Regions from separate parts of the Dechloromonas sp. TW-R-39-2 genome, predicted to be linked through region 3. Evidence: predicted binding sites of a transcription regulator. Region 3 holds the regulator's gene; each other region holds the start of a gene.
The links. The regulator sigma-54, encoded in region 3, starts transcription at its own class of promoters, with help from an activator protein. The targets are predictions, from matches to a motif close to TGGCACGCTTNCTGCTNA.
Positions count from the first base shown of each region.

Region 1 (7,171 bases), 860 kb from region 3:
CGCGAATTGAATGAAGGGGATTGTCTGCTGCGACTTGCGCCGGCGCATGCTCATCTTCAGATGAGGCCGTCCCCAGACAAGCTTGAGGCGGCGTTGAGTGATTATCTTGGAAGGCCGCTGAAGTTGCGGATAGAGCTTGATGCGATTGAAATAGATACGCCTGCAGCAACGGCAAGCCGTGAACGTCAAGATCGTCAAGACCGCGCAATCGCTTCGATCGAGCAGGATAGTTTTATTCGTGAAGCAATCGAGTCATTCGATGCCTCACTCACAGAAGCTTCAATTAGACCGATTTCCTGATGGAGAAAATACGATGATGAAGGGTGGTTTGGCTGGCCTGATGAAACAGGCTCAAGCAATGCAGGACAACATGAAGAAGGCGCAGGACCAGCTGGCTCAGATAGAGGTCGAGGGGCAGTCGGGTGCTGGCATGGTCAAAATCATCATGACCTGTTCCCATGATGTGCGTCGTGTGAGCATTGATCCTTCTGTGATGGATGATCGTGAAATGCTTGAGGATCTGGTTGCTGCAGCTGTCAATGATGCGATTCGGAGAGGCGAGGAGCTGAGCAAGGAAAAAATGTCCGGCTTCACTGCTGGCTTGAATCTTCCTCCTGGCTTCAAACTGCCTTTCTAAGTGACACCGACGGGTCTTGAGTCCCTGATCGAAGCTCTGCGCTGCCTTCCCGGTATTGGTCCGAAGTCAGCGCAGCGAATGGCCTATCACCTGATGCAGCGAGACCGCAAAGGTGCAAAGCGGCTTGGTGAGGCGGTTTTGCATGCGCTGGATGCGGTAAAGCATTGTTTGCGTTGCAATACCTTCAGTGAGACCGAAATTTGTGAGCGCTGCGCATCTCCCAGGCGGGACCAGTCCGTCTTGTGCGTGGTTGAAACGCCCGTTGATATGAACATGATGGAGCAAACCCTGGCTTATCAGGGGCTTTACTATGTTTTGATGGGGCGTATCTCACCGTTGGATGGTGTCGGGCCGCGGGAGTTAGGTCTCGAGCAATTGATGGCACGCGTCATGGATGGATTGGTGCAGGAGGTAATTCTTGCCACTAATTACACCAATGAGGGAGAGGCGACAGCCCATTACATCACCGCCATGTTGAAGCCGAAAGGTATTGGCGTCACCCGTATTGCACGCGGGGTGCCGGTTGGTGGTGAGCTTGAATATGTCGATAGCGGCACATTGGCACAGGCCTTGAGAGAGCGTAAGGCTTGTGCTGCCTGACAACGGCTTTTAACGTCGGTTCCGTTGGCGTATAATTTAGCGTTTATTTTTAATCCCATCCAATTCCTTTAGGGGTCAGCGTTATGAGCAAACAAGGAAAAATGGACTGCGGCAGACGGCGTTTGATCGTTGCCACCGCGGCCGTGGGCGGAACAGGGGCTGTTGCTGCTCTTGTGCCGTTCGTCTCCAGCTTGCTTCCATCCGAGCGTGCCAAAGCGGCAGGCGCTCCGGTTGAAGTCGATATCAGCAAGCTCGAACCGGGTCAGATGATGACCGTCGAATGGCGTGGCAAGCCTGTGTGGATCATTAACCGCACCAAGGAAATGCTGGAAACGCTGACCAAGCTGACTGATGCTGTTGCCGACCCCAAGTCTGACAACAATCAGCAGCCAGCCTACGCAAAGAACGATACCCGTTCGATCAAGCCGGAAATTCTGGTGGCTGTCGGTATCTGTACCCACCTCGGCTGTTCCCCTTCGCAGAAATTCAAGAAGGGCGCAGAAGAGGGGATGGGCGCTGAATGGCTGGGTGGCTTCCTTTGCCCCTGCCATGGTTCGACCTTCGATTTTGCCGGCCGCGTTTACAAGGCGAAGCCTGCCCCGACCAACCTGGAAGTTCCGCCGCACGTGTATCTTTCCGATACCCGCATCATGATCGGCGAAGACAAGAAGGGAGCATAAGAAATGGCTGCTGGCAACTTCGAAAAATACAAGTCTGATGGTTCCATCGGCGGGAATGTCCTGGAATGGGTTGATGCCCGTTTCCCGGCCACTTCTCTCTGGAAGGGACATCTGTCCGAGTATTACTGCCCGAAGAACTTCAACTTCTGGTATTTCTTCGGCTCTCTGGCTTTGCTGGTTCTGGTCATCCAGATCGTCACCGGCATTTTCCTGGTCATGCACTACAAGCCGGATGCGGCCCTGAACGCGAACGGCGTGCCGATTGCCTTTGCTTCCGTTGAGTACATCATGCGTGATGTACCGGGTGGCTGGCTGATTCGCTACATGCACTCGACCGGTGCTTCAGCCTTCTTCATCGTGGTTTACCTGCACATGTTCCGTGGCTTGCTCTACGGTTCCTATCGCAAGCCGCGTGAACTGACCTGGTTGTTCGGTGTCGGTATTTTCCTGGTGCTGATGGGCGAAGCTTTCTTCGGCTACCTGCTGCCTTGGGGTCAGATGTCCTTCTGGGGCGCACAGGTTATTGTCAATCTGTTCTCTGCGATTCCAGTCATTGGTCCTGATCTGTCGATCATCATCCGTGGCGACTTCGTCGTCGGTGACGCTACGCTGAACCGCTTCTTCTCCTTCCACGTGATTGCCTTCCCACTGGTTCTGGTTGGTCTGGTTGCAGCTCACGTGCTGGCTCTGCACGAAACCGGTTCGAATAATCCGGACGGTATCGAGATCAAGGCCAACAAGGATGAAAATGGCATTCCGCGCGATGGCATTCCTTTCCACCCGTACTACACGGTCAAGGATATCGTCGGTGTGGTTGTTTTCCTGATGGTCTTCTCCGCCGTGATGTTCTTCGCACCGGAAGGTGGCGGTTACTTCCTGGAAACGCCGAATTTCTATCCGGCTGATCCGCTGAAAACCCCGCCGCACATTGCACCAGTCTGGTACTTCACACCTTACTACTCGATCCTGCGTGCCATGGTCTGGAACTTCTTCGGCTTGCCGGCAAAGCTCTGGGGTGTGATCGGCATGGGGGCTTCGGTCGTGATCTTTGCTGCCCTGCCTTGGCTCGACCGTAGCCCGGTCAAGTCGATCCGCTATCGTGGCCCGATTACCAAGGTGATGCTGACCATCTTCGTGATCGTCTTCTTCATCCTCGGTTACCTGGGTACCCTGTCTCCGTCGCCGATGGGCGAGCTGATCTCCCAGATCTGCACGGTGTTCTACTTCGGTTTCTTCCTGGGCATGCCGTGGTGGTCACGCATGGACAAGTTCAAGCCGGTTCCTGACCGCGTGACGATGAAGTGAGGATGCAAAAAATGAAAAAATTTCTGATCGCATTGCTCTTCGCGCCGATCATGGCATTTGCCAGCGGCGGTGCGGTTCATCTCGACAAGTGGCCGGGCTCGGTCGGTGACAAGGCTGCATTGCAGAATGGCGCCAAGCTGTTCGTCAATTACTGCCTGAATTGCCACGGTGCTTCCTACATGCGCTACAAGAATCTGGTCGACCTCGGTCTGACTGAACAGCAGGTCAAGGAAAACCTGATGTTCACTTCCGACAAGATTGGTGGCTTGATGACTGTGGCCGCTCGTGCCGATGAACAAAAGCTCTGGTTCGGTGCTACGCCGCCGGATCTGACCATCATTGCCCGTGCCCGTGGTGAAGCTGGTAATGCCGGTGCAGGTGCAGACTGGCTCTACACCTACCTGCGCTCCTTCTATCGTGACGAAAACCGTCCGACCGGCTGGAATAACGTGGTGTTCGAAAATGTCGGCATGCCGCACATTCTTTATGGTCTTCAGGGGCAGCAAGTCCTGAACCACGAAACCCACAAGCTGGAAGTGGCTGTTCCGGGCCAGATGGCTCCGGCCGAATTCGACAAGGCTGTTTCTGATCTTGTCGGCTTCATGGTCTGGATGGGCGAACCGCAACAGGAATTCCGCCAGAAGCTTGGTTTCTTCGTACTTGCCTTCCTGGGCTTGCTCTTCGTGCTTGCTTACGCGCTGAAGAAGGAATACTGGAAAGACATTCACTGATCCTGTCCGGATCAGCTAACGGCATCGCGGGTTTGGCTTCGGCCAGCCCCCGATGCCGAATCGCATTTTGAGGGTTACCACAAATGATGAATCTGTACTCGGGCACCACCTGCCCTTTTAGTCATCGCTGCCGCATTGTCCTTTTTGAAAAGGGCATGGATTTTCAGGTGATCGACGTTGATATGTTCAACAAGCCGGAAGAAATGGCCGCGATCAATCCGCACAACCGCGTTCCGGTGCTGGTTGAGCGAGATCTCGTTCTGTTCGAGCCGAACATCATCAACGAATACATTGACGAGCGGTTTCCGCATCCCCAACTGATGCCGGCTGACCCGATCATGCGTGCACGTGCCCGTCAGTTGCTGGTCGGTATGGAGCGCGAAATTTTCTCGTTCATGGAAGTGATCGAAAAAAATGGCAAGACGGCTGACAAGGCTCGCCAGGAAATCAAGGCGCGTCTGACCGAGATCATCCCGATCTTCAACAAGCAAAAATTCATGCTGGGCGATGAGTTTTCGATGCTCGATGTGGCGATTGCTCCGTTGCTCTGGCGTCTTGATCACTATGGCATCGACCTTGGTAAAGCTGCTGCACCGCTGATGAAATACGCCGAGCGGATTTTCAGCCGTCAGGGTTTCATCGATGCATTGACGCCGTCTGAAAAGGCGATGCGCAAGTAAACATGGAACTGCCGTCTACCAAGCCTTACCTGCTGCGTGCAATCTGGGAGTGGTGCTGCGATAACGGATTTACACCGTATATTTCAGTCCAGGTTGATGGGCGAACGCGTGTCCCCCGGGAATTTGTCCGGGATGGACAAATCGTCCTGAATTTGGGCCCCGATGCCACTAACAAGCTGAAAATCGGTAATGATTTTATCGATTTCCAAGCTCGTTTCGGTGGCGTTTCACGCGAATTGTCCGTGCCGGTGACTCAGGTTACGGCAATTTATTCGCGTGAAAATGGCGCGGGTATGGCTTTTGAGCTTGAGGCTGGAGAGTCACAAGGCGAGTTCGATGACGCAGAGGATGTGGCTGTTGATGCCTTGCCCGCAGAAGAGCCGCCTGAGCCACCTCGCCCAGAAGGAGGGCGTCCCAAGTTGCAACGCATCAAATAGGGACGCACGGCAAGATCGATGCACCAAAAAAGGGAAATTTCTTCTGGAAATTTCCCTTTTTTATTTAATTTCATGCTGTTTCAGGGTGGCACAGCTGTTGCTCAAGGACAGTCATGAAAAATGAAGTCAAATCCACTTGCTGTTACTGCGGCGTTGGCTGCGGTGTCCTGATTGAAACCGAGAATGGGAAAATCTCCGGTGTGCGCGGCGATCCTGACCATCCGGCCAATCGCGGTCGACTCTGTACCAAGGGTGCAACGCTCCATTTGACGGCAGGCCCGAGCGGGCGACTGTTGTTCCCAGAGCGCCGCTTGCAGCGCGGCCAGACCGGACAGAGAGTGGCTTGGGATGCTGCGCTGGAGTCCGCTGCGGATCGGTTTGCCGAGACAATTCGTCGCTATGGTCCCGATTCGGTGGCCTTCTATATTTCAGGCCAGTTGATGACCGAGGACTATTATGTCTTCAACAAATTGGCCAAGGGACTGATTGGTACCAACAATGTCGATACCAATTCCCGTCTCTGCATGTCGTCGGCTGTTGCTGGCTACAAACAGACACTGGGCGCCGATGCCCCGCCTTGCTGTTACGCCGATATTCTGGCCGCTCAACTGATATTCATCAGTGGGGCAAATCCGGCTGTCGCACATCCGATTGTTTTCCGTTACATCGAAGACGCCCGCGCGGCGAATCCCGATCTGAAAATCATTGTCGTCGACCCGCGTCGTACCGAAACGGCCGAGATTGCCGACCTTTACCTGCCGATCAATCCCGGAACAGACATCGCTTTGTTTAATGGCATGCTGCATCTGCTGATTCGGGATGGCTTGGTCGATCACACTTATATTGCGGCACACACGACTGGATTTGAGGCGGTTGCCGAAATCGTCAAAACGTATACGCCGGCTGCGGTTGCCCGTATTTGCGGGATTTCGGAGCTTGACCTGATCCAGGCAGCCGAGTGGTTCGGCAAAAGCACGGCGGCCTTGTCACTCTATTGCCAGGGCCTCAACCAGTCGGCGCATGGAACCCACAACAGCGTCAGCCTGATTCATCTTCATCTGGCGACCGGCCAACTTGGCAAGCCCGGCGCTGGCCCATTCTCATTGACCGGGCAACCCAATGCCATGGGCGGACGCGAGGTGGGCGGGATGGCCAATTTGCTCTCGGCACATCGCGACCTTGGAAATCCCGAACATCGGGCAGAGGTGGCTGCGCTCTGGGGGATTCCGGATGTTCCCGCCAAACCAGGCAAGACTGCGGTCGACCTGTTCAAAAGCCTGGATTCCGGCGAGATCAAGGCGGTCTGGATTGCCTGCACCAACCCGGCGCATTCCATGCCGAATCAGGCTGCCATTCGCAAAGCGTTGCATACGGCCGAATATGTCGTGTTGCAAGAAGCTTATGCCGGCACCGATACGGCCGAGTTTGCCGACTTGCTGTTGCCGGCCAGCGCATGGGGCGAAAAACATGGCACGGTCACCAACTCGGAGCGCTGCATCAGCCGTGTTCTGCCAGCAGTTGCTGCGCCGGGAGAGGCGCGTCATGACTGGGAAATCGTCGTCGACTTTGCCCGGCGCCTGGCGAACAAGCTGGGTAACCCGGCGACAGCCCATCTTTTTCCCTACACCAACCCCGAAGAGATTTTCAACGAGCACCGTGAAACAACGCGGGGCCGCGATCTGGATATCACCGGCTTGAGTTATGGCCACCTGGAAACCCGTGGCTCTCAACAGTGGCCGTATCCCGACGGGGCGCAGGCTGGCACGCAGCGTTTGTATGAAGATGGCCGTTTCCCGACGCCTGATGGTCGCGCACGTTTTGTTCCGGTTCAGCACCAGGCAACGGCAGAGGCGCTGAGCAATGAATTTCCGATCAGCCTGATTTCAGGTCGCATGCGTGACCAGTGGCATGGCATGACCCGGACAGGCACGGTTCCGCGTTTGTTCAATCTCGACGATGAACCTGAACTGGCCATGCACCCCTGCGACATGCGACATCGGGGGCTGGCTTCTGGTGATATCGTGAAAGTGGCCAACCCGCGCGGCGAAATGGTCGTGCGGATTGCCGAACGTGCCGGGCTGAAGCGAGGCCGAGCCTGGAT
Region 1 is NZ_CP045202.1:2,913,816-2,920,986, reverse strand. Features, by position in the region: gene dnaX (DNA polymerase III subunit gamma/tau) at 1-300, shown strand, start outside; gene GBK02_RS14115 (YbaB/EbfC family nucleoid-associated protein) at 314-637, shown strand; gene recR (recombination mediator RecR) at 638-1,237, shown strand; gene petA (ubiquinol-cytochrome c reductase iron-sulfur subunit) at 1,321-1,917, shown strand; gene GBK02_RS14100 (cytochrome b N-terminal domain-containing protein) at 1,921-3,222, shown strand; gene GBK02_RS14095 (cytochrome c1) at 3,234-3,953, shown strand; gene GBK02_RS14090 (glutathione S-transferase N-terminal domain-containing protein) at 4,037-4,633, shown strand; gene GBK02_RS14085 (ClpXP protease specificity-enhancing factor) at 4,636-5,070, shown strand; gene GBK02_RS14080 (nitrate reductase) at 5,184-7,171, shown strand, end outside.
Region 1: a site for sigma-54 is predicted at 5,157-5,174, ahead of GBK02_RS14080 (nitrate reductase). Genes of this name have one in related genera too.

Region 2 (7,171 bases), 380 kb from region 3:
ACAAGTATTTTCTCAATATCCGCTTCACCAAGCCGCCGGCAGGTGAAATCAAGGCCCGTGGCTGCGAGCGCGATATTGATTTCGACCTGACCTTCTGCAACCTGTAATGACGGCACGCAAGGTCCGTTGCCCGCAGTGTGGCGAAGATGCGCTCTGGTCGCCGGAAAATCCGGATCGCCCTTTCTGTTCTGAACGTTGCCGGAAAATCGATCTCGGTTGCTGGGCGGCCGATACTTACCGCATTCCGGTGCAGGGCCAGCCTGATCTGCCGGACGGTGACCTGTCCGGCGATCAAGGTTTCTAGGGTTTCCAGCAGTTCCCGGCTTTCCCAGGTTTACCAGCCGCGCATCAAGGCCAGCCCGTGAGCACCATGGGCTTGAGCTTGGTCGATCAAAGCCGGGCTCATGCCCCCCAATGCAAAGACCGGGATGGTGTTTCCCGCGAGGCGTTCGGCAAATCCGTCCCAGCCCAGTCCCGGATTTTCCGGGTGGCTTGGCGTTGGCAAGACCGGGCCAAGCAGGGCGTAATCAAGGTTCAGTTCGCCGGCGCGACGGATTTCGGCCGTGTTGTGGCATGACGCACCCACCCAGTTGAAGTCGGGGCGTTCGTTGCAGGCCGCGAGTCCGCTCGATGACAGATGCAGGCCATCGGCGCCGACCAATCGGGCGACTTCCGCATCGTCGTTGATCACGACGAGGGCGCCATGGTCGTGAGCCAGCCGCTTGACGGCTTCGGCGAACCACAGGCGCCGGGCTTGCGGCCAGTTCTTTTCGCGTACCTGGACCAGCTTCAGGCCCGCATTCAGCGCTTCTTCAAGGCGCTCCAGCTGGCGCTCGACGCCTTCGCTTTCGGCCATCGTAATGGCCATCCGGGTGGGTAGGGCCAAGCCTTTGAGAATTGGGTCATTGGCCGGCAGGATGGGGGCAACGCTGGCGCTTTTGCCGCATTCCATCCAGTCGACCGCAGCATGTTCCAGCGGGGCGGTGATGCCGATTTCCCCGGTCCACGCCGTGACGCGCCAGAAATGCAAACGTACCGTGGCGTGCGGGTAGGTGAATTGCCGGGTCAGCCAGGGGGCGCATTCCGTGACACTGATGCCCAGTTCTTCATAAAGCTCGCGAACCAGCGCCTGGCGAACGGTTTCGCCAGCCTCCAATTTGCCGCCCGGGAACTCCCAGTAGCCGGCGTAGACCTTGCCCTCCGGCCGTTGTGCGAGGAGGAATTCACGGCCGCCAGCCCGCAGCATCACGGCGGCGGCAACTTCGACGATTTTTTCGCTCACCGTGTCGTCTCCGGCTGATCTTTCTGCTGGCCGGCCAGATCGCGGGCGAATTGCCAGGCCACACGGCCGGAGCGCGAGCCGCGGCCGAGTGCCCAGTTGAGGGCGTCGCGTTCGCACCGGGCAATCACGGCTTCATCGACGCCGAGATAGCGCAGCCAGTGATAGACGATGTTCAGGTATTCGTTCTGGCTGAACGGGTAGAACGAAATCCACAGGCCGAAACGTTCGGACAGCGAGATTTTTTCTTCAACGGCTTCGCCCGGATGAATTTCGTCGTCGATCCGCTGGGTTTCCAGATTTTCCGAAAAAAACTCGGGCATCAGGTGGCGCCGATTCGAGGTGGCATAAATCAGCACATTGTCCGGCGGGGCCGAAATCGAGCCATCAAGCACCGATTTCAATGCCTTGTAGGCGGTTTCGCCGGCTTCGAAGGAAAGATCGTCGCAGAAGATGATGAAACGTTCCGGTCGGCTTTCGATCAGGTCGACGATATCCGGCAGGTCGACGAGGTCGGCCTTGTCCACCTCGATCAGCCGCAGGCCTTGTGCCGAATACTCGTTGAGTACGGCCTTGACCAAGGATGACTTGCCAGAGCCGCGCGAGCCGGTCAGCAAGACATTGTTGGCGGTGTGCCCGGCGACGAACTGGGCGGTATTCAGGCGGATGCGCTCTTTTTGATCGTCGATGTTGTTCAGTTCGTCGAGGCGGATCGGGTGGGGCTGGCGAATGGCCTGCAACCAGCCGCGGCCGTGGTTCTTGCGCCAGCGAAAGGCAATCGCATTTTTCCAGTCCGGCAGCGGCGGAGCGGGGGGCAGCGTTGCCTCAAAGCGACCAAGGACGGCCTCGGCACGGGCAAGCAGACGTTCAAGCTGGAGAGATTCGGGCATGGTGACAGGTATACTTCGCATTGAATTCACGCACTCTAACGAAACCCATGCGAAAAATCCAAGCCGCACTCTTTCTGGCCTTCTCCCTGTTAAGCGCCTGCAGCCTTTTGCCCTCGGGAGAGCCGGAGCCGGCTGTCTGCAAACCTTGCGCAAGCTGCCCGGCCTGTCCGCCGACGGCCGTCACGACGCCCGTGCCGCCAAGCCCGTTCGCCCGGACTTTTCGCGCCGCCAGCTGGGCCGATCTGCCGGGCTGGAAAGATGACGATATAGCGGCTGCCTGGCCGGCTTTCATGCAGTCTTGCCGGGGCATGGCCAGCAAGTCGCACGGCCCGGCCTGGAAGCGCGTCTGCGATCTGGCGCGGACGGCTGACGGCAAGCCGGATTTCAATCCGCGAGCCTTCTTTGAGCAAAACCTCCTGCCCTATGCCGTCCTGACCGGTGATGGTGAATCCAACGGCATGATTACCGGCTACTACGAGCCACTGCTGCGCGGTAGCAGAACCAAGGTGAAGGGGTTTGAACAGCCGATCCGGGCAGTGCCGGATGATTTGCTGACGATCGATCTGTCCGCGCTTTTCCCTGAGCTCAAAGACAAGCGCGTTCGTGGCCGGGTCGAAGGCAACAAGGTGGTGCCTTACTGGTCACGTGCCGAAATTGGTGCTCGCGGGGATCGCTTGCCGGGTAAAACCTTGCTTTATGTCGATGATGCCGTCGAACTTTTCTTTCTTCAGGTTCAGGGTTCCGGTCGGGTCAAGCTGACCGATGGCAGCACCGTGCGCGTCAATTATGCCGACCAGAACGGCCATCCTTACCAATCCATCGGTCGCGTGCTGGTCGACCGCGGCGAACTGAAACTTGAAGAGGCTTCGATGCAGGGCATCCAGGCCTGGGCGCGCGCCAATCCGGCCCGTCTCGACGAATTGCTCAACGCCAATCCGAGCTATGTTTTTTTCCGTGAAAATCCGAACAGCAAGGATGGTCCGGCCGGCGCGCTTGGCGTACCGCTGACGCCCGAGCGCAGCATTGCGATTGACCCGCGTTCGGTGCCGCTCGGCGCTCCGGTTTTCCTGGCAACGACCCGCCCCAATTCAGTGCAGGCGATGAATCGCCTGGTGATGGCACAGGATACCGGGGGGGCGATCAAGGGGGCGGTGCGTGCCGATTTCTTCTGGGGCTTTGGCAAGGCGGCAGGCGAACAGGCCGGGCGTATGAAGCAAACCGGACGTCTTTGGGTGCTTTTGCCACCGGAAGCTGCTCCCAGATAGAAAAAGCGTTTTTTCGCCCGAAGTTCTGGTGCATCCCTTGAGGCGGTGGCGGGGTGGTTTTGTTGGTGCATCGCCCGCATTTTCTGCACCGATGATGGGCGACGGATTGTTGTTTGGCACTTGTTTGGTGCGCTTCTGGAAAAATGACTTTTGCAATGCACTGATTTAAAACATCTTTGTGCACTGGAATGGTGCTTGCTATAGGCATTCGATTCCAAAATCAGGGGCTTTCATGGAAAACTACCAATCCGGCAGCAATGTGCTGTTCATCTTGCTTGGCGCCATCATGGTGCTGGCCATGCACGCAGGCTTTGCCTTTCTCGAAGTGGGCACGGTTCGCAAGAAAAACCAGGTCAATGCGCTGGTCAAGATTTTGACCGATTTCGGCATGTCGACCCTGGCATACTTTTTCATCGGCTACACCATTGCCTACGGTGTCAATTTCTTCACCGGTGTTGAAACGCTGATGGAAAAAAATGGTTACGAACTGACCAAGTTTTTCTTCTTGCTGACTTTTGCCGCAGCCATTCCGGCGATCATCTCCGGGGGGATTGCCGAACGAGCCAAATTCCACCCGCAGTTGATTGCCACATTCATGATCGTCGGCTTCATCTATCCGTTTTATGAAAGCATCGCCTGGAATCAGGCGTTTGGCATTCAGGCGTGGCTGAAGGCGACATTTGGCGAGGAGTTCCATGACTTCGCCGGCTCTGTCGTCGTGCATGCCATGGGCGGCTGGATTGCCTTGCCTGCCGTCCTCCTGCTCGGGCCACGCTATGGTCGCTACAACAAGGACGGCCGCATTTCAGCCCATCCTCCTTCATCGATTCCTTTTTTGGCATTGGGAGCGTGGATTCTGACGGTCGGCTGGTTTGGCTTCAATGTGATGAGCGCCCAGACGCTGGACAAAATTTCCGGCCTAGTCGCCCTCAATTCGTTGATGGCGATGGTCGGCGGCACCATGGTGGCACTTCTGCTCGGCAAGAATGACCCGGGTTTCGTGCATAACGGCCCGCTCGCCGGTCTGGTCGCCGTTTGTGCCGGCTCGGACCTGATGCACCCGATGGGTGCGCTGGTTGTCGGCAGCATCGCTGGCGGCCTGTTCGTCATCATGTTCACGCTGACCCAGAATCGCTGGAAAATCGACGACGTTCTGGGCGTCTGGCCGCTGCACGGCCTGTGCGGCGCCTGGGGCGGTATCGCTGCCGGCATCTTCGGCAGCAAGGCGTTGGGCGGTGCAGGTGGCATTGCCTTCATGCCACAACTGATCATGACTGGTCTGGCGATTGTCGTTGCCTTGGCCGGCGGAGCCATCGTCTATGGCAGCCTGAAAGCCTTCATCGGCTTGCGACTCGATCAGGAAGAAGAATACGAGGGCGCCGACCTGAGCATTCACCGCATTACGGCAACGCCGGAGCGTGAGCCGAACTGGTAAGGCGTGATCGTAGTGAAAATGTCTGTCGTAATACGGACAGCAAAGAGGCCCAGGATTTTGGGCCTTTTTGTTTGTGACTTAGTCGAAATTGCCGTTTTTGAGATTCACAAAATCTGTCGACTATCGGTCAGGGGATCATTGACCGTCCATCAATGCCATCTCTGCAGTGCGTAACAAAAGGGTCACTGGACTTTATTTTATAATTTGATAATACTCGAACAATGGAAACATTAAATGCAGCTGAACTTCTTGCCGCACTGGGGCATGAGTCTCGCCTGGCCATTTTCCGGTTGTTGGTCGAGGCTGGGCCGGATGGCATCAACGCCAGTGCCATCGGCGAGCAATTGGGCATGGTGCCGGCAACGCTGTCGTTCCATCTGGCACATCTCAGCCGGGTTGGCCTGATTGCCGGCGAGCGCGAAAGCCGCTTCATTCATTACTCAGCCAACTACAGCACGATGGATGATCTCATTGCCTTCCTGACCAGCAACTGCTGCCAGGGCAATGCCTGTCTTCCCAAGGCCGCATGCTGTGACACCACTGAAAAACGTCGTGCCAAAGCCGGAGTGAAATCCTGATGTCTAAACTCAAAACCGTGCTGGTGCTGTGCACCGGTAACTCCTGCCGTTCCCAGATGGGCGAAGCCATCCTCAACCACGATCTCTCCGGCTTGGTGCGGGCCATTTCGGCCGGTACCAGCCCGCAGCCCAAGGTTGCCGACGGCGCGATCGCAGCGCTCAAGCAGGCTGGTCTGCCGACCGAGGGATTGAGCCCAAAAGCCGTCGAAGCGGTCATGAATGACGATATTGACCTGGTCGTCAGCGTTTGTGACAACGCCAAGGAAACCTGCCCTGTTTTTTCCCGTCCGGTGATGCGAATCCATGTCGGCTTTCATGACCCGCATGGCGAGCCGCTGGAGAGTTTCGTCGCCGTCCGCGACGATATTCGTAGCCGGCTGGTGCCGGCGGTGCGTGAAGTACTTGGCCTGTGAGGAAGCGCGATGTCAGCCCAATGTGAAACGACTGCAAAACTCGCAGCCAAAGCTTCGATGAGTGTTTTTGAACGCTTCCTTACGGTCTGGGTTTTTCTCTGCATCGCGACTGGCATCGCAGCCGGGCAGATGGCGCCCGCAGCCTTTCAGGCCATCGGTCAAATGGCGGTTGCACAGGTCAACCTGCCCGTCGGCCTGCTCATCTGGATGATGATTATTCCAATGCTGGTCAAGGTCGATTTCGGGGCACTGGCCGAGATGAAGCAGCATGTGCACGGAATCGGTGTGACCTTGTTCGTGAATTGGCTGGTCAAGCCATTTTCGATGGCTTTCCTCGGCTGGTTGTTCATTCGCAACCTGTTTGCGCCGATGTTGCCGGCCGAACAACTGGACAGCTACATCGCCGGTCTCATCCTGCTGGCTGCCGCGCCCTGTACAGCGATGGTTTTCGTCTGGAGCCGCCTGACCAACGGGCATCCGCTATTCACCCTTTCGCAGGTTGCCATCAACGACATCATCATGGTTTTCGCTTTTGCGCCGCTGGTTGCGCTTTTGCTTGGGATTTCGTCGATTACCGTGCCGTGGAACACGCTGCTGACTTCGGTCGTTCTTTATATCGTGATTCCGGTCGGTTTGGCCCAACTCTGGCGCAAATCGCTTTTGGCCAAAGGGCAGGCGGCATTCGATGCCACCATGGCCAGGATAGGCCCGTGGTCCATCTCGGCCTTGCTGGCGACGCTGGTGCTGTTGTTTGCCTTCCAGGGCGAAGCCATTCTCAAGCAGCCGTTGGTCATCGGTCTTTTGGCGGTGCCTATCCTGATTCAGGTGTTCTTCAACGCTGCACTGGCTTATGGGCTGAACAAGGCGGTCGGCGAACAGCACATTGTCGCCTGCCCATCGGCATTGATCGGCGCTTCCAATTTTTTCGAGTTAGCTGTGGCTGCCGCCATCAGCCTGTTTGGATTCGAGTCGGGGGCTGCACTGGCCACGGTGGTTGGTGTTCTGGTCGAGGTTCCGGTCATGTTGCTGGTAGTCAAGGCCGTGAATGCCTCGAAGGGATGGTACGAAACCCGATAAACAAAGGGAGAATCAGTCATGGCAAGCCGTGCTCAAACGCAAGGACATTTAGCCCGGTGGTTGATTGTTGTCGTATTGGCCAGTGCTTTCTGGGTGGTCGCTTACAGCCACCTCACCGATTTTGCTGATCTCATGCTCGCGTTGTTCGGGCTGACACGCGATACCCGGTTGGGCGAAGCCATCCATTTCTTTTTCTACGACACGCCCAAGGTCCTGTTACTCCTGACCGGGATC
Region 2 is NZ_CP045202.1:3,386,316-3,393,486, reverse strand. Features, by position in the region: gene zapD (cell division protein ZapD) at 1-107, shown strand, start outside; gene GBK02_RS16480 (DNA gyrase inhibitor YacG) at 107-304, shown strand; gene GBK02_RS16475 (Nudix family hydrolase) at 335-1,282, opposite strand; gene GBK02_RS16470 (ATP-binding protein) at 1,279-2,169, opposite strand; gene GBK02_RS16465 (murein transglycosylase A) at 2,217-3,434, shown strand; gene GBK02_RS16460 (ammonium transporter) at 3,667-4,869, shown strand; gene GBK02_RS16455 (helix-turn-helix transcriptional regulator) at 5,091-5,447, shown strand; gene GBK02_RS16450 (arsenate reductase ArsC) at 5,447-5,860, shown strand; gene arsB (ACR3 family arsenite efflux transporter) at 5,870-6,937, shown strand; gene GBK02_RS16440 (permease) at 6,956-7,171, shown strand, end outside.
Region 2: a site for sigma-54 is predicted at 3,619-3,636, ahead of GBK02_RS16460 (ammonium transporter). Genes of this name have one in related genera too.

Region 3 (7,171 bases):
GTCAGGTAGCATTCCAATCAATCTGTCATTTTGATCCGAACTCCCTTTCGCCACTTCCGCCACTGATCCGGTATGAGCCAAGCACAACAAAGACGTGTCATCATGTTTGCCGACATATCGGGCAGTGCCGGGCTGTTCGAGCATCTCGGCCAAGCCGAGGCGGCCTATGCCATCGAACGTTGCGTCAACCGGATGTCCCGCTCGATCGAAGGCTATGGCGGCCTGATCGGTGAAATGGTCGGTGACGAATTACTCGCCAGTTTCGAAACAGCGGCGGAAGCCTGTCTTGCCGCCATCGACATGCAACAGCGCATCGCCGATCTGCCCGCGGTGTCGGGCCACAAACTGAGCATTCGTATCGGCATTCATGCGGGGCTGGTCAGTTTCAACGGACAAAAGCCGGTGGGCGAAACAGTCACCACGACCGCTCGAATTGCCGGTATCGCCGGTGGCGACCAGATTCTCGCCAGCTCGGTAATTCAGGCGGAAGTCATCGATCATCCGGCCATCATCCTGCAGGCCCAACCCGGCCGTGGGACGATCCGTGAGTCGACCGCCTCGGTCAGCCTGTTCCTGGTCCGGAACCCGGCCCCCAAGGAAGATGTCGCTGTCGCACCACCGGCTGCTCAAGCGGCGAAACTGACCATTCGCTATCGTGGTAAATCGTTCCTGATGGACGAAAAAAGTCAGACGCTCACCTTTGGCCGCGATCTGGGCTGCAAGATTCTGGTTGAAGATCGCAAAGCCTCTCGTCAGCATGCCCGGATCGAACTTCGGCCAGAGGGATTTTTTCTGGTCGACACAAGCACCAATGGCAGTTTTGTCAGCTTCGGAAAGCATCGGGAGGTCATGGTCAGGCACCATGAAATGCGCCTCGAAGGTGAGGGCTGGATCGCCTTTGGCAACTCAGGCAACGACCCTTCGGCGGACAAGGCCGAATTCAGCCTGCAGTAAATAAAAAGGCCATCCAAAGATGGCCTTTTTCAATGGTTGACCGCGTTACTTCGCGCCACCTGCCTGAGCATCAGCGACACATTTTTTCACGAAGCTGTTCTTCGCAGCCCCGGCCAGTTTCTTTTCCTTGGCCGTCGCATTGCAGGTTGCAGCAGCCGGGCCTTGTGCATCGGCTTCGCATTTTTTCATGAAGCTGTTCTTGGCAGCACCCGCCAGTTTCTTTTCGGCAGCACGCGAAGCGCAATCATCGGCGGCATAAACGGATGAAGCGGCAAAAGCAACAAGCAAAAGGCTAATCAGTTTTTTCATCGTTCAGTCCCTCGGGGTTGGTTGATAGTAGCCGGGCAACTATCGATCATTCATGCATCATCGTCAAGCATCATGCGCTGCTGGCGATCCATGAAGTCCTGCATGCTGTCGATTCCCCGTAGCTGCAGGATGGTATTGCGCACGGCAGCCTCCAGCAAGACGGCCAGATTGCGGCCTGCAGCAACCGGAATGACCACCTTTCTGACCGGCACCCCCAGCACTTCCTGGGTTTGGGCATCGAGCGGCAAACGGGGAGCATCGCCGGCAGAAACCGTCTTTTGCAAATGGACGATCAGTTTCAGTTTCATTTTCCGGCGGGAAGCCGTTTCGCCGAAAATAGTCCGGATATTCAGCAAGCCCAGACCGCGAACCTCCAGGAAGTCGCGCAACATGCCGGGGCAGCGTCCTTCTATCGTGGTCGGTGCAATACGGGCCATTTCGACTACATCGTCGGCGACCAGACCGTGGCCACGCGAAATGAGCTCAAGCGCCAGTTCTGATTTGCCAACCCCGGAATCGCCGGTGATCAGCACGCCCATGCCCAGCACATCCATGAATACACCGTGCAGATTGACCGTATCAGCCAGTCGGGCAGACAGGTAAATGCGCAACAGATCAATCACTGCCGAGCAGGGCTTGGGGGACAAAAGTAGCGGCGTATTCGTCTGCTTGCAGGCATCGATCAGGATATCCGGCGGCGTCAGACCATCGGCAACGATAACTGCTGGTGGCAGGGCCGCAAGCAGGTCGAGAAACATCTGCGCGAACCGACGCTCTCCGATCCGGAAAGCCCAGTCATATTCGGCCTGTCCCATGACCTGCAGTCGTTCGGGGTGAATGATGTTGATGTGCCCAACCACATCGGCACCATAGTTGTTCGACAACTTGATCTCGATGTTGCGTTCGGCCTGCTGCGCCATCATCCAGCTAAGCAGCAGCTTTTCCCGATTATCTTCGTAGAGCTGGGTCAGGCTGATGTGGCGCACGAAATTGGCTCAGACCTGAAACAGGGTAACCACAGCGGCAGGGTCGGTTGCCGCAAGCAAGGCTTCCCGGAAGGGCTTTTCGGCAAAGCGCTGGGCCAATTCGGAAAGAATCTGGAGATGTTGTTCTGTCGCCTGTTCTGGAACCAGCAGCACGAACAGGAGATTGACCGGACGCCCATCCGGCGAGTCGAACGGTACGGGCGTTGCCAGACGCAAGAAAGCACCGGCAGCCTGCTTGAGGCCCTTGATCCGACCATGCGGAATGGCAATACCTTGCCCAAGACCGGTCGAACCCAGTTTTTCACGGGCAAAGAGGCTTTCGAAGACAACTGCACGGGCAAGCCCGAGATGACTCTCGAAAAGCATGCCGGCCTGTTCGAAGACCCGCTTTTTGCTGCCTGCCTCAAGATCAAGAAGGACCTGTGTGGCTGACAGAATATTGGCTAAGGGGTTCATAGGAAAATTCAGTGATGCATGGGCCGCAGCGCGGTGGCTGCGGCCGAACGGCAATTATTCTGCCGCGAGAATGACAGGCTTTTCACCGCGATGGTGATCCTGAACTTTTTGCTTGTATTTCTGGACCTGGCGATCAAGCTTGTCAAACATGGAGTCAATCGCTGCGTAGAGATCGTCACCGGACTCTTCGACATGCATGTCCTTGCCCGGAACGTGGACGGTCACTTCTGCTTTCTGCTTGAGCTTCTCGACAGACAAAATCACGTTAACGCCGGTGACTTTATCGAAATGGCGAACAACAGGGTCAAGTTTGTTTTCAACGTACTCGCGCAAAGCAGGGGTAACGTCGATATGGTGACCAGTGATCTGCAGATTCATGCTTTTCTCCTCTCTCTACAGGGTCTTGCGTAAATTGACCGGCGGGATGTTAAGCGATTCACGGTATTTGGCTACTGTGCGTCGGGCTACAACGATTCCCTGCTGGCCTAGTATTTCGGATAATTGGCTATCCGACAAGGGCTTCTTGCCATCTTCTGCGCCGATCAGTTGTTTGATCAGTGCCCGGATGGCCGTTGCAGAACACGCACCACCGGTATCGGTGGCAACGTGACTGCCAAAAAAGTATTTCAATTCAAAGATACCGCGCGGCGTGGCCATGTATTTCTGGCTGGTAACGCGTGACACGGTCGACTCGTGCAAACCGAGAATATCGGCAATCTCGCGCAACACGAGCGGACGCATCGCCACTTCGCCATGCTCGAAAAACTGGCGCTGACGATCGACGATCGCCTGGGTGACGCGGTGAATCGTTTCAAACCGTTGCTGAACATTCTTGATCAGCCAGCGTGCTTCCTGTAGCTGGCCGGTCATGTTGCCGTTTCCACGACGCTGGCGTGACAGGATTTCAGCGTACAACCGATTGATCCGCAAACGCGGATAGGCATCCGGATTGATATAGGCGGTCCACTTTCCCTTGAGCTTGCGAACCATCACATCCGGGGTGATATAGCGTGCTTCAATGGCTGCGAAACGTGCGCCCGGGCGAGGATCAAGGCTGACGATCAAACTGTGTGCCGCTTTCAGGGCGGGATCTTCGCAATCCGTCAGACGACGGATTTTGGCAAAGTCGCGGGCGGCGAGTAATTCAAGGTGTTGCTCGACAATGGTCAGCGCCAGGTTGCGCACCGAAGTTTCCGGCAAAACCTTCAGCTGCAGGGCGAGGCATTCTTTCGGCCCACGCGCACCGATACCTGTCGGATCAAAGCTCTGGATATGGCGGAGCGCAATTTCCAGTTCCTCCAGCTCGATTTCATACTCGGGCGGCAGGGTTTCCCATAACTCGTCGAGAGGCGCCGAGAGATAGCCATCATCATCAAGCGCTTCGATCAGGAAACGCACCAGGCTGCGATCCCGGTCCGACAACTGGGTCATGCCCAATTGCCAGCCGAGGTGATCGCGCAAACTGGTTGTTGCGGCATGGATGTCGTGGCTGTCGCTGTCATCGTCTTCATCGCGACCTGCCCCGGTATAGGTACCGGCATCGGATGACCAGCGATCGTCATCGACGTCGGATGGCGCACTCGGAATATCCTGCTCGCGCTCTTCACGCGCATCCCGTTCGTCGCGCTCAGCCCGCTGTTCGCGCTCACCCTCATCGCTCTTCGGCGCATCGAATTGCTGAGCCGAAGAATAAGACTCCGTTCCGGCGTCATCATCCCGTTCAAGCATCGGATTCTCAAGCAGATAGCGCTCGATTTCCTGCTGCATCTCGATCGTCGATAGTTGCAGCAACTTGATCGATTGCTGCAACTGTGGCGTCAGGGCCAGATGCTGGGAAAGCTTGAGTTGAAGTGCCGGTTTCATCGAATGGGGTAGGGACGCTGCTTATCGGTCAGAGCTTGAAATGCTCGCCAAGGTAAACCTTGCGCACACTTTCATTATCAACGATTTCATCCGGACGGCCAGCGGCCAGAACGCGCCCCGCACTGATAATGTAGGCGTGATCGCAAATACCCAGGGTTTCACGCACGTTGTGATCGGTGATCAGTACCCCGATGCCCCGCTCCTTGAGGAAACGGATGATTTTCTGGATTTCAAGTACCGCAATCGGGTCGACCCCGGCAAACGGCTCATCCAGCAGGATGAAGCGCGGGCTGGTTGCCAGGGCCCGGGCAATTTCGACACGCCGGCGCTCGCCGCCGGAAAGCGCTGCAGCATTGACGTGACGGACATGGCCGATATGCAGTTCGCCGAGCAAACCCTCCAGTCGGTCATTCAACTCTTTCTCGGGCAGATCGAGCAGTTCCAGCACGGCACGAATGTTTTCCTCGACGTTCAGCTTGCGAAAGACCGAGGCTTCCTGCGGCAAATAGGACAAGCCCTGGCGGGCCCGGCTGTGCATCGGCAGGTGGGTCAGCTTCGCATCGTCGATGTAAACCTCGCCGCCATCAGCCGGTACCAGACCGACAATCATGTAGAAACAGGTTGTCTTGCCAGCACCATTCGGCCCGAGCAAACCAACGACCTCTCCACTTTTGACCTCAAAAGACACATCCTCAACCACCGTGTGCGACTTGTAGCGCTTCTTCAGGTTGTGGGCAGCCAGCGTGGAAATCTTTTTGTCCGTCATTCTTCGGCTCCGCGCATCACTCGGCGTATGGCGTCGCCGGAAAAACCACGATATTGCAAAAATCGCATCTGCTTGCCGCGCTCTTCAGCCGATTGCGGCAACTGCTTGAACTTTCTTGCCCAAACCTGACGACAACGCTCGGTCTCGTCGCCGGCTTCCGGCAAGGCTGCAGCGATTTCATCATCGCTCACGCCGGTCTGGCGCAACTCCTGGCGCAGCCGCGCGTTGCCGTAACGTCCGGCCCGGGCAACGACGCGCTGAGTGGCAAAACGGGAATCCGAGAGCAGGCGCTCCGCCTGCAGTCTTTCGAGGACAGCATCGAGCTGTTCCTCGGATTCCGCCTGCGCGGCGAGCTTGGCCTTCAACTCCGCCCGGCTGTGATCACGCCGGGTAAGGAGTCGGAGAGCCGCGACACGCAGCGCAACAACCGGATCAGGCATCAGCCTTGGCGGCCTTGACCGGTTTGATCACGTTGGTGCTGGCCGCTTCGCGAATACCGGCCTCGATTTCCTGGGCAATTTCCGGATTGGCCCGGAGGAATTCGCGCGCGTTGTCCTTGCCCTGACCGATCTTTTCGCCTTTGTAGGCATACCAGGCACCGGATTTGTCGACCAGCTTGTGGGCGACGCCCATTTCGACGATTTCGCCGTGACGGGAAATACCTTCGCCGTACAGGATGTCGAAAATGGCTTCGCGGAACGGCGGGGAGACCTTGTTCTTGACGACCTTGACCTTGGTTTCGCTGCCAATCACTTCGTCGCCCTTCTTGATGCCGCCGATGCGGCGGATGTCGAGGCGGACGGAGGCGTAGAACTTGAGTGCATTGCCGCCGGTAGTGGTTTCCGGCGAACCGAACATGACGCCGATCTTCATCCGGATCTGGTTGATGAAGATAACCAGCGTGTTGGTCTTCTTGATGTTGGCGGTCAGCTTGCGCAGTGCCTGGGACATCAGGCGGGCGTGCAGGCCGACCATCTGATCGCCCATTTCGCCTTCGATTTCAGCCCGCGGGGTGAGGGCGGCGACGGAGTCGATGATGATGATGTCGACCGAGCCGGAACGAACCAGCATGTCAGCGATTTCAAGAGCCTGTTCGCCGGTGTCCGGCTGGGAAATCAGCAGGTCGCCGACATTGACGCCGAGCTTCTGGGCGTATTGCGGATCAAGCGCATGTTCGGCATCGATGAAGGCAGCAGTACCACCGAGTTTCTGCATTTCGGCAACGACCTGCAGACACAGCGTCGTCTTGCCGGAAGATTCCGGGCCGTAGATTTCGACAACGCGACCGCGCGGCAGGCCGCCGACGCCAAGCGCGATATCGAGACCGAGCGAACCGGTCGAGACAACCTGAATGCCTTCGTCAATTTCGGCATCGCCCATCTTCATGATGGAACCTTTGCCGAACTGCTTTTCGATCTGTTGCAGCGCTGCGGCGAGCGCCTTTGCCTTGTTGTCGTCCATGGGCATACCTCTAGAATTTGACGGAATTATGGCACAGGGGCCAAAGATGGAATAGAAATTGCAGTTACCGGGTTCATGATCACTACCGATAGACACCGCCGACGGGGAATGCGTATGCTCCACACCTTTCGTCGAAGCTTTGCGTATAGCGAGCAGCGCACGACACACAATATACTGTGTATATTTACAGTTATACCGTTGGCGCCCTGCGAATGCAAGTCCGCATTGCTGCCTTGCCATTTCGCCGCCTGCAGATTTTCCGCCAATGACGTATTCGCCGCCCCCGCTCGCCCCCCTCGATTATCTTTACGCCGACCCGTCGATGATCATCGTCAACAAACCGCATGGCCTGCTGTCGGTGCCGGGGCGCGGCGAA
Region 3 is NZ_CP045202.1:308,682-315,852, forward strand. Features, by position in the region: gene ttcA (tRNA 2-thiocytidine(32) synthetase TtcA) at 1-34, shown strand, start outside; gene GBK02_RS01525 (adenylate/guanylate cyclase domain-containing protein) at 73-954, shown strand; gene GBK02_RS01530 (PsiF family protein) at 1,000-1,263, opposite strand; gene hprK (HPr(Ser) kinase/phosphatase) at 1,314-2,249, opposite strand; gene ptsN (PTS IIA-like nitrogen regulatory protein PtsN) at 2,259-2,705, opposite strand; gene hpf (ribosome hibernation-promoting factor, HPF/YfiA family) at 2,760-3,083, opposite strand; gene GBK02_RS01550 (RNA polymerase factor sigma-54) at 3,099-4,568, opposite strand; gene lptB (LPS export ABC transporter ATP-binding protein) at 4,597-5,334, opposite strand; gene recX (recombination regulator RecX) at 5,331-5,774, opposite strand; gene recA (recombinase RecA) at 5,767-6,795, opposite strand; gene GBK02_RS01570 (pseudouridine synthase) at 7,061-7,171, shown strand, end outside.

Region 4 (7,171 bases), 590 kb from region 3:
GGGCTCTTGAATGCACCGGTCTGGATATTGATCATTTTGGACACATCGCGACCGCTGTTCAGTTCGTCGTTCATCGCAACGATGACACCCTTGCTACGGGCATCCTTACTGGCAGCGACGCCAACGGCATTGAACAGGTTGAGCAGGCCGTCAGCCGACATCGCCGTGCCCGGACGCATCGACCCGACGACGACGATAGGCTTGTCGGTCCGCACCACCAGATTCAGGAAATAGGCCGTTTCCTCCAGGGTATCGGTGCCATGGGTCACAACGATGCCGTCGACATCGCCTTGCTTGGCCAGTGCGGCGACACGCTTGCCCAGCGTGACCAGATGCTCGTTGGTAAAGCTTTCGGAGGCAATCTGAAAAACCTGTTCGCCACGCACCTCGGCCACATCGGCCAGGGTCGGAATACCGGCGATCAATTTGTCGACCGGCACCTTGGCCGCCTGATAGGTCGCGCTTTTGGCGGCATCCGCGCCGGCCCCAGCGATGGTTCCACCGGTCGCAAGAATCACGACATTGGGCTTGGCGGCGAAAGCAGGAACGGCAGCAACACAGGCTGCGGCAACCAGCAGGCAGCGGGAAAGAAAACGATTCAGCATGACAATACTCCTGGGGTATCTCTGTAGGGAAATGAACGGCCGGCCCTCACACGCGGTGCCGGCCGTTCACAAGGCCGTCCGGCTTATTCGTAAGCCTTGTCGTTCGGTGCCTTGAACAGTGCCTTCATGTCGTCCGACATCGGCATCTCAAGATTCAGGCCCTTCGGCGGAATCGGGTTCATGAACCACTTGCTGTAGATCTTGTCGGCTTCGCCGGAGGTCATCGCTTTGCTCAGCGCAGCATCAACCACCTTCTTGAAAGCCGGATCTTCCTTGCGCAGCATGCAGCCGTAGGCTTCCTTGGATTGTGCGGTACCGACCACCACCCAATCAGCCGGGCGCTTGGCCTTGGCCATTTCACCGTAAAGCAGTGCGTCATCCATCATGAAGGCAACGGCACGGCCGGTTTCCAGCGTCAGGAAGGCTTCGCCGTGATCCTTGGCGGAGATGATGTTCATCTTCATCTGCTTGTCTTCGTTCATCTTGCGGATCAGGCGCTCGGACGTCGTGCCGGCGGTGGTCACCACGTTCTTGCCGGCCAGATCGGCAAAATCGTTGATCCCGGCGGTCTTCTTGGCCATCAGCTTGGTCCCGATGACAAAGATGCTGGTCGAGAAACCGACTTGCTTCTGGCGCTCGGTATTGTTGGTTGTCGAGCCACATTCGATGTCGACCGTGCCATTCTGGATCAGCGTGATGCGGTTGGCCGAGGTCACCGGCATCAGCTTGGTATCGAGCTTGGCCAGCTTCAACTCAGCCTTGACGCCATCAACGACCTTGAGCATCAACTCGTGCGAGTAGCCGATGACTTGCTGCTTGTCGTCGTAATAGGAAAAAGGAATCGACGATTCACGATGACCCAGCGTGATGCTGCCGGTGTCCTTGATTTTTTTCAGGGTCGCGGATTCCTGGGCATGGGCCGGCAGGGTGGCAGCCGCGCCGAAAGCGGTAGCAAAAGCAGCAACAAAAGCGATACGTTTCATGAATTGTCTCCTGTTAAATGAAGAGGCCGGAGGCCGGCGACGACACCTATCACTACGCAGGAGGCGTGCCACCCCAAACGCAACAAAAAACAAAGAACAAGCCATTGATTTAAAACGGGATTAAAAGCACGCCGGCAGCATAGGCGTCGGATTTCCGACAGCTGGCCAGGCGAGCCATCGGAAATCCGTCACTTTCCTTGGGCCACCAGACTTGCCGAGTGCCGCGGTCGACACAAAAAAGCCGCCCAAATCGGGGCGGCTTTTTGCTGGTTTGCCGAGCAATACTCAGTCGATCCGGGTATCCAGCCCCTGCTCGGCCAGTTCGGCGGCGCGCAGCACGGCACGCGCCTTGTTCTGCGTTTCCTGCCATTCGGAATTCGGATCCGAATCGGCGACGATACCGGCACCAGCCTGAACGTGCAGCTGCTTGTCCTTGACCACGGCGGTACGGATCGCAATTGCCAGATCCATGTCGCCATGGAAACCAAGATAGCCGACTGCACCGGCATAAATACCGCGCTTGACCGGTTCGAGTTCGTCGATGATTTCCATCGCCCGCACTTTCGGCGCACCGGACACGGTACCGGCCGGGAAGGTCGCCTTGAGCACGTCGAGTGCATCCAGCCCCGGTTGCAGGCGGCCTTCGACGTTGGAGACGATGTGCATCACATGCGAGTAACGCTCGACCAGCATGTTCTCGGTCAGTTTGACGCTGCCGATGCGTGCGACACGGCCGCAGTCGTTGCGCCCGAGGTCGAGCAACTGGGTGTGTTCGGCGCGTTCCTTCTCATCGGCCAGCAACTCGGTGGCCAGTGCGGCATCTTCTTCCGGCGATGCGCCGCGTTTACGCGTCCCGGCAATCGGCCGGACAGTGACGCGCTCGCCTTCGAGACGGACCAGAATCTCAGGCGATGCGCCGACGACATGGAAATCCTCGAAATCGAAGTAGAACATATAGGGCGACGGGTTGAGGCTGCGCAGGGTGCGGTACAGCGCCAGCGGACTGGCGTGGAACGGCTTGGTCATGCGCTGCGACAGGACGACCTGCATCACGTCGCCTTCGGTAATGTATTCCTTGGCCTTGAGGACGGCCTTCTTGAACGCGGCCTCGCCGAAAACAGAGACTGCTGCCTCGGATTGGACCGGCTGCTCACTCGGGATGGTGACCGGCGTGCGCAGTTTGGCGAGCAGCTCTTTCAGCCGCGAACGTGCTTTCTGGTAAGCACCGGGAAAGCCCGGTTCGGCAAAGACAACCAGCGTCAGCTTGCCCGAGAGGTTATCGACGACGGCGATTTCCTCCGATAGCAGCAGGCCGATATCCGGCGTTCCCAGATCGCCCGGCTTTTGGGTCCGGGTCAGGCGCGTCTCGACGTAGCGCACCGTATCGTAGCCGAAGCAACCGACCAGACCGCCGCAGAAGCGCGGCAGTCCGGCTTGCGGTGCGGCACGGAAACGCTCCATGAACTTTCCGATGAATTCGAGCGGATTGGTGTCGTCCTCACGCTCGGCAATGCGGTTGCCGGTCAATACCAGCACCTGGTGACCATGCACGACGATGCGCGTCGGCGAAGCCAGGCCGATGATCGAATAGCGCCCGAAGCGTTCGCCCCCCTGCACCGACTCCAGCAGATAGGTGTAAGGGCCGTTGGCCAGCTTGAGGTAGATGGAAAGCGGCGTATCAAGGTCGGCAAACGTTTCCAGCGTGACAGGAATGCGGTTGTAGCCTTGCGCGGCAAGCGAATTGAATTCGGTTTCAGTCATGGGGAAGCCTCGGAAATGACAGGGTGCTGCGTTCTGGTGCATTGCGCCGGATCGGCGCGCGAAAGGAGATCAGGGGCGCCAGCGACGCCAACCATGCCAATCGTTCCAGAATTGCAGAGTCGTCATTTGTGATGGAGGTCTTTGAAAGTAAGGGCTTGCCGGTAGGCGGCGAGCAGGTCGGATACTAGCGCATCGCAATCGGCGCTGTCCACCGGCTCCCCCTCGTTGTAGCCGTAGGGGACGGCGTAGGCCGGGCAACCGGCGGCGCGGGCGGCTTCGATGTCGTTTTTTGAGTCGCCAATATGCAAATTGAAGCGCGGCTCGATGCCCATCTGGCGGCAGGCGTGCAGGATCGGTTCCGGATGCGGTTTCTTGTGCGCCGTCGTATCGCCGGAAACGACGACCTCGAAGTAATGCCGCATGCCGACATGCTCAAGCAGTGCTTCGGTGAACATCGCCGGTTTGTTGGTCACGATGCCGAGCTTCAGGCCGCTCGCCTTCCAAACTTCAAGACCTTCGCTGACGCCGGGGTAAATCCGGGTCAAACGACCGTTGACCGCAGCATAGTGCTTCTTGAAGGACTCGATCGCCGCCTGTATCTGCGCATCCGACGGTGCCTGCCCGCCATGCGTCAGGCAGCGTTCGACGAGCACAGCCATGCCCTTGCCGACAAAGCTGTGCACTTCGGCCAGCGTACGCGGCGGCGCACCGATTTCCTCCAGCATCAGCCGGCAGCCTTCGGCCAGGTCGGCGATGGTATCGAGCAGCGTACCGTCGAGATCGAAGGTAACCGACTGGAAATGCATCAGACCTTGCCCAGTTCGCTGCGCAGCGCGCCGATGATCGTGTCGTAGCGATGCGGGTCGCTGTCCTTGCCGGCACCATAGACGGCCGAACCGGCGACGAAGGCATCGACGCCGGCACGAGCGATTTCGGCGATATTCGTGACATTGACGCCACCGTCGATTTCCAGACGGATGCGACGGCCGCTTTCCTTCTCGTAGGCGTCGAGCTTGGCCCGCGCCTGACGTGCCTTGGCCAGCGTGCCGGGAATGAATTTCTGCCCACCAAAACCGGGATTGACGCTCATCAGCAGGATGACGTCGATCTTGTCGAGCACGTAATCCATGTAATCGAGCGGTGTTGCCGGGTTGAAAACCAGGCCGCCCTGACAACCGGCATCACGAATCAGCGACAGGCTGCGGTCGACGTGATCGGAGGCTTCCGGGTGAAAGGTAATGATATTGGCCCCAGCCTTGGCAAAATCGGGGATGATGCGATCAACCGGTTTGACCATCAGATGCACGTCGATCGGTGCTGCGGTACACGGGCGAATTGCCTCGCAAACCAGCGGCCCGATGGTCAGGTTGGGAACGTAATGGTTGTCCATCACGTCAAAGTGAATCCAGTCCGCCCCCGAGGCGATGACGTTGGCCACTTCCTCGCCCAGTTTGGCGAAATTGGCGGACAGAATGCTCGGTGCGATCACGAAATCTTTGGCAGACATGGTACTTCCCTAAACAAAAACAGACGAAATTATCCCATGCCCAACGCCAACAAGTACCGAATCACGATTCATCCTGTGCCGCAATTCATTCCGGAACAGTCTGACCCGGACAACGACCGCTACATTTTCACCTACACCATCACCATCACCAATGTCGGCGAAGTTGCGGCACAACTGATCTCACGCCACTGGATCATTACCGACGCCAACAACGAGGTGCAGGAGGTCCGGGGCCTGGGCGTCATCGGCAAACAGCCGCTGCTCAAGCCGGGTGAAAGTTTCGAATACACCAGTGGAACGGCAATGCCGACGCCGCTGGGGACGATGAAGGGGACTTACCAGATGGTCGCCGAGGACGGCACCCATTTCGAGGCCGAGATTCCCGAATTCGTACTCGCCACACCGCGCGTACTGCATTGAGCCTGAAGCACAGCTATACGTTGATCGCGCCGTTTTACGACGCGCTACTGATCCGCGCCACGCAGGGCGCCCGGCAACGCAGTCTTGCTGCACTGCCACCGACGCCGGGTCGGATTCTGCTGGCGGGGGTTGGCACCGGGCTCGACCTGCCGCACCTGCCCGCCGCCCATCAATACATCGGGCTGGACCTGAATCATGCAATGCTGCGCCGCAGCCTGCCGCGCGGTGCTCATCGCGACTATGCTGCGACACTGGGCGACGCCCAGCGCCTGCCCTTTGCCGATCACAGTTTTGATGCGGCAGTACTGCACCTGATCCTGGCCGTCGTGCCGGAACCGGCCGACTGTCTGGCGGAAATCGCCCGGGTCGTTCGGCCGGGCGGCAGCGTGCTGATTTTCGACAAATTTCTGCGTCGCGGCCAAAACGCCCTGCTGCGTCGGATGGCCAACCCGCTGATGCGGCGCATTGCTACACGACTCGATGTGGTCTTTGAAAGTTTGCTCGATGCCAGGCCGGAATTCAGACTTGAGAGCGACGAAGCGGCACTGGCCGGCGGCTGGTTCAGGATGATCCGGCTGCGTCGGATCTGAAACGCTCAGCCCTCGACTTCGTCCTTGCCCAGCGCATCCTCGATCCAGGCAAGCAGCAAGGTATAGGTCACCGCCAGCGCCACCGGACCAACGAAAATACCGATCAGGCCGAAGCTCAGCATGCCGCCAATCACGCCGGCAAAGATCAGCAACAGCGGCAAATCGGCGCCACGCTTGATCAGCATCGGACGCAGAAAGTTGTCCAGCGTACCGACGATCAGGCTCCAGACCAGCAAGGCAGTCGCCCAGCCGGTATCGCCGGTCCAGTACATCCAGCCAACCGCCGGTAGCAGGACCAGCATCGGACCGACCTGGGCGATACAGAACATCAGCATCAAGGCCGAAAGCAAGGAGGCGAACGGCACGCCGGCAATCGCCAGACCCAGACCACCGAGCACCGTCTGGACAATGGCCGTGACACCAACCCCCAGCGCCACGCCGCGAATCGCCTGTCCAGCGAGAATGATCGAGTTTTTGCCACGCTCCCCGGCCAGCCGGCGACCGAAACGCAGCACCATGCGGGCCGCACTCTCACCACCGGCATAGAGAATGGCCGCGATAGTCACGACCAGCAGGAACTGGATCAGCATGCCGCCGAGGCCACCCACCTGAGCGAGTACCCACTTGCCGGTATCGGCGGCATAGGGCATGACTTCCGTCATGATGCCGGCGGTGCCGGCCGCGGCTAGCTGACGCCAGGCGCTTGCCAGCTTTTCACCAAACAAGGGCAAGCCGGCCACCCAGTCCGGCGGCAAAGGCAAGCCATTTTCGGCCAGCGCCCGACCTGCTGCGGTCAACTGTGCTGAATGCCCGGAAATGGTATCGATCGCCAGCCACAACGGCAAAATCAGCAGAAGCAGCATACCGAGCGACATCAGGACAATCGCCGGCAGACGTCGATTGCCAAGGCGCTGCTCAAGCGACTTGAACACCGGCCAGGTTGCAACAACAATCATCGTCGCCCAGACCGTGGCGGCCAGAAAAGGGCGCAACACCCACAGCGACAGACCGATCAACCCCAGAATGCAGAGAATGGCCAGCGTATTGCGGGCCAGATCACGGCGGATGTCGGTGGCCATGGGCGTTTGATCAGCTACGGTAGTCGGCGTTGATTAACTCAACACACTGATTTAATGACGATTTATTAGATGCCAATTTTGACAAATACCCGCACATATACCCGCTTTCCTATTCGCTGCCCATTTTTGTATGAAGTCATTTTACATACCAAAAGCAAAAGCCTATCGTTCTAAGGATAGGCTTTCGTAACGAAAGCCCCAGCATTAGCTAGGGCTTCGGCACAAT
Region 4 is NZ_CP045202.1:3,180,844-3,188,014, forward strand. Features, by position in the region: gene GBK02_RS15420 (asparaginase) at 1-605, opposite strand, end outside; gene GBK02_RS15425 (glutamate/aspartate ABC transporter substrate-binding protein) at 689-1,588, opposite strand; gene trpE (anthranilate synthase component I) at 1,874-3,349, opposite strand; gene GBK02_RS15435 (phosphoglycolate phosphatase) at 3,472-4,155, opposite strand; gene rpe (ribulose-phosphate 3-epimerase) at 4,155-4,856, opposite strand; gene apaG (Co2+/Mg2+ efflux protein ApaG) at 4,893-5,276, shown strand; gene GBK02_RS15450 (class I SAM-dependent methyltransferase) at 5,273-5,866, shown strand; gene ydiK (AI-2E family transporter YdiK) at 5,872-6,945, opposite strand.
Region 4: a site for sigma-54 is predicted at 1,642-1,659, ahead of GBK02_RS15425 (glutamate/aspartate ABC transporter substrate-binding protein). Genes of this name have one in related genera too.